DNA from 2 places in the Mesorhizobium sp. INR15 genome. Region 2 is predicted to be linked to the other one. Evidence: predicted binding sites of a transcription regulator. Region 2 holds the regulator's gene; the other holds the start of a gene.
What was found. Region 2 encodes LexA, which represses DNA repair genes until DNA is damaged. Its sites were predicted from a motif close to TGTTCNNNNTGTGTTCNG; they were not measured.
Positions count from the first base shown of each region.

Region 1 (4,426 bases), 680 kb from region 2:
CGACATTGGCGCTGCGGCCGGCACCGAGCTGGTCCGGCGTCTGGTTGCCGAGCGGCACATAGAGCAGCCCGAGCTTCTCATCGGCGCTTGGCGTCGACCACATGTTGGGCGAGTTGGCCGTATAGGTCTGTCCTGCCGCCAGTGGCGTTGTCTGGTCCGGATTGCCGGCATCCCAGTTCCACACCAGTTTGCCGGTGCTGACATCGAAGGCGCGGATGACGCCGGACGGTTCCTGCGTCGAATAGTTGTCGTTGACCGCGCCGCCGACGATGATCTTGCCGCCTGAGATCAGCGGCGCGGAGGTCGAGTAGTAGTAGCCCGACTTCGGATACGGCATCCCGGTTAGCAGGTTCAGCGTGCCGGCCTCGGCGAAGGCCGGGCAGACTTGCCCATTCGCCGCGTCGAGCGCGATCAGCCGCGCGTCGGATGTCGGCAGATAGACGCGCGAGGCGCAGGGCTGGCCGGCGCCGATGGCGGCGTCGGCATAATAGGACACACCACGGCAGGTCTGGTGCTGGCGGTCCTTGTCCAGCTTGATCTTGGGGTCGTAGCGCCATTTCTCCTTGCCGCTGGCTGCATCGATGGCGATGGCGAAATTGTGCGGCGTGCAGATGTAAAGCGTGTCGCCGATCTTCAGCGGCGTCACCTGATAGGTGGTCTCTCCGACATCGTCGGGGCCCTTCACATCGCCGGTGCGGTAGGTCCAGGCCGGTTGCAGGTTGGCGACATTCTCCGGCGTGATCTGGTCGAGCGGCGAATAGCGCTGGCCGTATGGCGTGCGCCCGTAATAGTGCCACTCGCCCGCCGGCACGGTGCCGCCGAGATCGGCGGCCGGTATCACCTTGTCGGTGTCGAGCTCGCCGGCAATGTCCTTCGGGTCCACCGTCATCGAATAACCGGCGACCGCCAGCGATGCCAGCACCGCGAGAATAAGCGGTGCCCGCGCATCTGGTCCGACAAGCCCTCGCCTCGCCCACGGCGTCAAAAGCCACAGCGCCATCAGCACGATAATGCCGCCGCGCGGACCAAGCTCCCACCAGTCGAAGCCGGTTTCCCAGACGGCCCAGGCCAGCGTGCCAAGCACGATCGCGGCATAGAGCCAAAGCCCGGTGGAGCGGCGGCGGTAGAGCAGCCACGCGGAAATCACGAAGGCGATGCCGACGATGATGTAGTACCAACTACCTCCCAGCGAAGCCAACACGACACCGCCGCTGCCAAGCACCAGACCGATGAGAAAAAGGATGAGGGAGGTGATGGTGACAGCCAAGATGATACTCCTTCGACTGTTGCGTTTTGCGACGCTCGTGGACAGGCCTATGCGCCCCGCCTGTCCACAACACAGCTTTCTCCCGCCCGCCGCGCCTGTCAAGCAGGCCGAAGGCGATCAAAACTGGAACAAAACGTAGACACTTCTGGCCTTTCGCTGCCGAATCACTACATTCGGGGGGAGATGTCCGGCTTTTCCGAAGACATGCCCTTTTTCGATGAACCCAATGCGCGGCCCACGGCCCCGTCGGGCATTGCCGCGCGCGCCATGGCTGCCCGCGGCGGCCACAACAGCGCGACCGACTATCTCAAGGGTTTGAACCCGGAGCAGCGGCTGGCGGTGGAAACCACCGAAGGCCCGGTTCTGGTACTGGCCGGCGCCGGCACCGGCAAGACGCGGGTGCTCACCACCCGCATCGCCCATATCCTCGCCACCGGTCGCGCCTTCCCCTCGCAGATTCTCGCCGTCACCTTCACCAACAAGGCCGCGCGGGAAATGAAGACGCGTATCGGCCATCTCGTTGGCGAAGCGGTCGAGGGCATGCCGTGGCTCGGCACCTTCCACTCGATCGGCGTGAAGCTGCTGCGCCGCCACGCCGAGCTTGCCGGCTTGCGCTCCGACTTCACCATTCTCGACACCGACGATGTCGTGCGACTGATCAAGCAGCTGATCCAGGCCGAAGGGCTGGACGACAAGCGCTGGCCGGCCAAGCAGTTCGCGCAGATGATCGACGGCTGGAAGAACAAGGGGCAAGGCCCGGCCGAGATCGCCGAGGGCGACGCCCGCGCCTTCGCCAATGGCAAGGGTCGCGAACTCTACAAGGCCTACCAGGAACGGCTGAAGACGCTGAACGCCTGCGATTTCGGCGACCTCCTGTGCCACCCGATCCGCATCTTCCGCGCCAATCCGGACGTGCTGAAGGAATATCACAAGCGCTTCAAATACATTCTCGTCGACGAGTATCAGGACACCAACACCGCGCAATACATGTGGCTGCGGCTGCTCGCGCAACGGCCGGATGCAGGGCGAAGCAGCTCAACGTCGACAGACCTGCGTACGGCCGAAAGCCGCAAGCCCGACCGGGCGTCCGAGCCGTTGCGAGGCTCGCGCGGAGGGCCCGCGCCGGCAGGCGCGGAACAGCCCGCGAGCGACAACAAAGTCAATATTTGCTGCGTCGGTGACGACGATCAATCGATCTATGGCTGGCGCGGCGCCGAGGTCGACAACATCCTGCGCTTCGACAAGGATTTTCCTGGCGCCACCATCATAAGGCTGGAGCGCAACTACCGCTCCACCGCACATATCCTGGGTGCGGCCTCCCACCTCATCGCCCACAATGAGGGACGCTTCGGCAAGACGCTGTTCACCGACCGCGACGAACCCGAGGACGGCAAGGTGCACGTCCACGCCGCCTGGGATTCCGAGGAGGAAGCCCGCGCAGTCGGCGAGACCATCGAGACCTACCAGCGGCAGAAGCACAAGCTCAACGACATGGCCATCCTTGTGCGCGCCTCCTTCCAGATGCGTGAGTTCGAGGACCGCTTTGTCACGCTCGGCCTCAACTACCGCGTCATCGGCGGCCCACGCTTTTACGAACGTCTGGAAATCCGCGACGCCATGGCCTTCTTCCGCGTCGTCGCCCAGGGCGCCGACGATCTCGCCTTCGAGCGCATCGTCAATGTGCCCAAGCGCGGCCTGGGCGAAGCCACCATCCGCCAGATCCACGACACAGCCCGCGCGCTGCGCATCCCGATGCTGGAGGCCGCAGCCAAGCTTGCCGAAAGCGACGAGATGAAGCCGAAACCGCGCGCCGCCTTGCGCGAGGTCTCCGCCAATTTCGAACGCTGGCAGAAGGCGCTGGAAACCACGCCGCACACCGAACTGGCCGAGACCATTCTCGAGGAGAGCGGCTATACCGACATGTGGAAGAACGACCGTTCGGTCGAAGCGCCGGGCCGGCTGGAAAACCTGAAAGAGCTGATCCGCTCCATGGAGGAGTATGAATCGCTGCGCTCCTTCCTCGAACACGTCGCGCTGGTCATGGACGCCGAGCAGAACGCCGAGCTCGACGCCGTCAACATCATGACGCTGCATTCGGCCAAGGGCCTCGAATTCGAGACCGTGTTTCTCCCCGGCTGGGAGGAAGGCCTGTTCCCGCATCAGCGCGCGCTCGATGAAGGCGGTCGTTCCGGACTGGAGGAAGAGCGCCGTCTTGCCTATGTCGGCCTCACGCGCGCCAAGAGGAACCTGCACCTCTGGTTCGTCTCCAACCGGCGCATCCATGGCCTGTGGCAATCGACCATCCCGTCGCGCTTTCTCGAGGAACTGCCGGAAGCCCATGTCGAAATCGCCGAAAGCGGCAACAGCTACGGCGGCTATGGCAACAACTATGGAGGCGGCTCGTTCGCCTCTGGCCGTGGCGGCCAGGGCGCTGGACGGCAAAATCCCTATGGCGCCTCGCGCTTCGACAATGTCGGCGCGGAAAAATCCGGCACCTTCTCAAACACTTACGCCACACCCGGCTGGCAGCGCGCGCAAGCGAACCGCACCGAGGCGACCGACCGCAACTGGGGCAGCCGCTCAGGCCATCATGTCGAGCGCATCGGCTATGGCGAAACCGACTCCGGCTACGGCGCCGGCCGCACCTCCGTCAAAGGCCGCACCATCGACGGCGAGCTGGTCGCAAAATCCGTCGCCGACACGCCATCCGCGTTCAAGGTCGGCGACCGTGTCTTCCACCAGAAATTCGGCAACGGCAACATTTCCAACATCGAAGGCAACAAGCTGACCATCGACTTCGACAAGGCCGGCCAGAAACGCGTGCTCGACGGGTTTGTCGCGGCGGTGTGATCGATCAATCCACCTTCTTCTCGCCCCTCTCTCCGGCCTTCACAATATCCCCCGTTGTAAACAGGATCTCCTTCAGTTCTGCCCGCCAGTCTTTCTTCTGGCGCAGCAGGAATTCGAGGTCCATGCCGAAATGCTTGAACTCCTCGCTCTGCGCGTTCTTCATGATCGCCTTGGCCTGCGAGTCCTTTTCCACCGACATGCGCTGTTCGTACCAGCTGATCGCTTCCGCCTCCTCGATCAGCGACGTGATCATGCGGGCGAACGTCCGCACCTTCTGCGACAGTTCCTCGGGCGGTTCGTGATACTGGT
Region 1 is NZ_CP045496.1:3,613,130-3,617,555, reverse strand. Features, by position in the region: gene GA829_RS17625 (glucose/quinate/shikimate family membrane-bound PQQ-dependent dehydrogenase) at 1-1,267, opposite strand, end outside; gene GA829_RS17620 (ATP-dependent helicase) at 1,451-4,117, shown strand; gene GA829_RS17615 (ferritin family protein) at 4,122-4,426, opposite strand, start outside.
Region 1: the regulator LexA is predicted to act here: its motif matches at 1,381-1,398, upstream of GA829_RS17620 (ATP-dependent helicase).

Region 2 (4,426 bases):
CGCGCCGGCATTCCTGAAGAGATCAATGAGTCGATGCGGCGCACCGGCATCTATCACATCATCTCGATCTCAGGGCTGCATATGGCGCTGGTCGCCGGCACCATCATGGCGATGCTGCGCGGCGCTTTCGCCTTGTTCCCGGATTTCTCCTCGCGGCGCCCGGTCAAGAAATACGCCGCGGCGGCGGCACTTTTCTCTATCGCCGCCTATCTTGTGGTCTCCGGCGTGGTGGTGGCAGCCGAACGCAGCTTCATCATGCTGGCGGTGATGTTGATTGCGGTCCTGTTTGACCGAGCAGCGCTGACCATGCGCAATCTGGCGATCTCGGCCATCGCCGTCATCGCGATATCGCCGCACGAGGTGGTTGGTCCGAGCTTCCAGATGTCGTTTGCTGCAACCGCGGCCCTGGTTGGTGCCTATGCCGGCTGGTCGGACTATCGCGCGGGAAAAACCAGGACGCCGCCGCCACGGCGCTCCTTGCCCGGCTTTCTGACGCGAAAGTTCCTGCTGATGATGGGCGGTCTGGCGATGACCTCGATCATCGCCGGCAGTGCCACGGCGCTGTTTGCGATCTGGCATTTTCAGCGCGTGTCGCCGCTCAGCCTGTTCGCCAATCTGGCCATCATGCCGATCGTGTCCATCGTGATGTTCCTGGCCGTCGCCAGCGCGCTGCTGATGCCATTCGGCCTCGATGGGCCCGCCCTCTATTTGATGGGCAAAGGGCTGACCGCGATGATCGCCGTATCCGGCTGGATCTCCGAGCGCTCGCCGGTCGATGCCGTCGGTCTGATTTCGCAGCGGTCGGTCCTGCTGGCAACGATTGCCCTGATCATCGCGACAATGGCGACGACCCGGCTGCGGCTAGCAGCCGTTCCGTTCGCGCTAGCCAGCCTGTTGACGGTCTCCGGCGCCGAAACGCCCGACGTGCTGGTCTCCGAGGATGCACGGCTGGTCGCACTGCCGATCGGCGGCGGCGAACTCGCCGTCAACCGGCCGCGCCCGAACGAGTTCACCGTCGACAACTGGAAACGCGCGCTGCGATCCGAAACCATCGTCCTGCCGGAGGTGTTCAGCAAGGAAGACGCGCAGTTCGATATCGACCCTGCTGATCTGCCGTCAGGAGCGCCGTTCTACTGCATGGCCGGTGTGTGCGTTGCCCGGCATCCGTCCGGCGCGATCATCGCGCATGTCGAGGACCGCAAGGATGCCTGGAGAGCCTGTGCGTTTGCCGACCTGATCATCATCAACGACGCCACGGCCTACGATCCGTGTCACAATCCGCTGGTACTCGTTCTGACCAAAAGACAGCTGGCCCGCAAAGGCAGTGCCGCGATCTTCTTCGATAGGCTATCCGCGACCGCGCCGGCACGGATCAGCTTCGCCGTCGACAGACCATACCGGCCCTGGCACGAACAGCGAAAATTCTCACGGGAAGCGCGAGGCTTGCCGCCCTACGTCAAGCCGGAGAAACAGGCAGCGCCTCAGGCTCAATAACGCCGGATCAACCCCACGAGCTTGCCTTGCACCTTGACCCGGTCTGGCCCGAAGATGCGGGTCTCATAGGCAGGATTGGCGGCTTCAAGCGCAATCGAAGCGCCCTTGCGGCGGAACCGCTTTAGCGTTGCCTCTTCTTCGTCCACCAGTGCCACGATGATCTCGCCCGGGCTTGCGGTGTCGGCGTTGCGGATGATGACTGTGTCGCCGTCGAAAATACCGGCCTCGATCATCGAGTCGCCCTTGACCTCCAGCGCATAGTGCTCGCCGCCCATGATCATGTCCGGCGGCACCGAGATCGAATGCGTCTGGTGCTGGATGGCATCAATCGGCACACCGGCGGCGATACGGCCCATCACCGGGATGGATACGGCTGAGACCGCGTCATCGTCATTGCCGGCCGAAGGCATGCGCGAAGGAGCTGGTTTGATCTGCCGGCCGAGGCTGCCCTGACCACCGCCGCCCTGAATGACGCTGGGCGAAAACTTGCGCGCCGCGTTGAGGCCGGGTGCGATCGAGTCGGGCAGCCGCAGCACTTCGAGAGCACGGGCACGATTGGGCAGCCGGCGAATGAAGCCGCGTTCTTCCAGCGCCGTGATCAGCCGGTGAATGCCGGACTTGGAGGCAAGATCGAGCGCCTCCTTCATCTCGTCGAAGGATGGGGGAATGCCGCTTTCCTTCAGGCGTTCATGAATGAACATCAGCAATTCATGTTGCTTGCGCGTCAGCATGGCAGCCCCCAGGAGTTCTGAAACCAGAATCGGAAAAACAAACCCAGAACAAACACTATCTGTTCCAGTTGTGTTCCGCAACTGTTTAAAGTTTAATGAATTTGTTAAGACGGCTGAAATTATTGTCGGCACCGTGCCGCTTCGCCACGGCTCATTTCACGCCGCTGGCGCATGCTTTCCAGCGTTGAAATTGTTATGGTTAACGGCGTGTGGCCCATCCCATGGCGAATCCTGGCACCAGTCATGGACAGGTGCCCAAGACGGATATGTCGACCTTTGCTGACTTGCCATTTGCCGTGAACGAAACGAAGCCAAAATGCCAACCACGGGTGGGTCGGCGCCAACATCACGCCGGTGGGACTTCCCCGGCCAAGACCTGCGCATAGGCGCCAGCATCGATGTTGCCACCGGAGATGACACAGACGATGTTGCCAGTTGCCTGCTCGCTGCAAAGAGCGGCGGCCAGTGACGCCGCCCCGGCACCTTCGGCCACGAGCTTCGCTTTCGAAAACAGCAGCCGCATTGCTTCCGTCACCTGCTGAAGGCTGACGGTAATAGCGCCGTCGATAAGCTGGTTTGCCAAAGGCCATAGTTCAGGCACCAGCGACGGCCCACCGATGCTCTTGATGAAGGAGGGCTGCGTCTTGATATCGACAATGCGCCCGGCCGCCAGGGCGGCGGTGACCGGCGCCGCGTTTTCGTCTTCGACCGCGAAGACTTTCGCGTCGCGCCGCAATGCCTTGACCGCGCTGGCGACCCCGGTTGTCATGCTGCCGCCGCCGTAGGGCGTCAGCACGCAATCGACTTCCGGCAGGTCTTCGACGATCTCCAGGCCGATGGTGCCATTTCCCGCCAGTACCGCCTGATCGGTGACGGGATTTATGAGGAGTTCAGCGATATCCGGACGCTCAATCCCGGTGATGTATCGCCACCAGGTCTCGTGCGAAATGAAACGCACCTCGCCACCAAGGCGGCGGACTCCATCGATCTTGGTCTGGGGCGCGTCCGCATACATGTAGGCGGCCATTGGAACGCCAAGCGCCCTTGCGGCCCAGGCCATTCCATAGGCCATGTTGCCCGAACTGATCGTGGCGACGCCATGCCGTAGCGCATCGGCGTCGCGGGAAAGCAGAGCATTCAGCGCCGGCCTGATCTTGAAGGCGCCTATGGGCGACAGGGTCTCAAGCTTTAGGAATATCCGTTGGTCGGTCCCGCCAAGATCGACACGCAGCAGCGGTGTCCGTGGCAACGACGCGGCCAGCCGGTCGCGAGCCGCGCCAATCTCCTCGAGTGTCGGGCGGCGCGGGAGCGTTGAGCTCATTTGCCGACCGTCTTCAAGCTGCCGGCACGCGCGGTGTACTTGCTCGCGTTGTTGTCTTCGCTGTGGACATAGACATGCAGCGTGTAGCCGATGTGGGCCACCATCAACGCCTTTGCCCGCTCGACATCACGGTCCAGCGCCGCTTCCATGATCGCGGTGTGGTGCTCGATCGCTATCGCCTCGCGCAACGCATCCATGGCCTCTTCATAGCCATCCTTGAGCCCTGCCGCGGCGCGCAGTGTCGGCGCAAGGCCAAGAAAGCGATGATGCCGGCGCAACTGGTCGGCGATTGTGGAGCGGAATCGCAGCAGCCAGTTGGAGGTCGACGCACTCAGCAGTGCCGCGTGGAAGGCCTCGTGGCTCTCGTCCCATTTGTCGACGGCCTCATCCGAAGGATCGTCAACCGCGGTCTTGCAGCGGGAGAGCCGGTAGTGGGCGGTGACGACGGCATCTTCCCATGCTTTACCGCCTTTCTCGATCGATTCCAGGAACAGGGGTATCTCGACAACCATCCTCGCGTGCGCCAGATCCTCGAGTTCGGCTCGCGATACGGGGGCGACGGCAAAGCCGCGATTGCTGATCGCGGTGACCAGGCGCTCGGCCTCCAGCCGCGACAATGCCTCGCGCAGAGGTGTCCAGCCAACGCCGTAGGTGCCGCGCAATGCGCTCAGTTTGAGGGGCGCGCCCGGCATGAGGCGGGTGGTGAGGATATCGCGCCGCAGCAGCTGATAAGCCGCCTCGGTCTTTGTCGATCTCTTCTGATCCTGCATGCGCTTTCGTCCGTCAGCTGACCTGGGAAGAATTATATATCATGTGAGGGTGTGGCAAGAATTATATATAATGTTTGACAGGCAAGGATGGACTGATCATGATTGCCACA
Region 2 is NZ_CP045496.1:4,289,206-4,293,631, forward strand. Features, by position in the region: gene GA829_RS20835 (ComEC/Rec2 family competence protein) at 1-1,494, shown strand, start outside; gene lexA (transcriptional repressor LexA) at 1,488-2,225, opposite strand; gene GA829_RS20845 (pyridoxal-phosphate dependent enzyme) at 2,572-3,546, opposite strand; gene GA829_RS20850 (GntR family transcriptional regulator) at 3,543-4,316, opposite strand.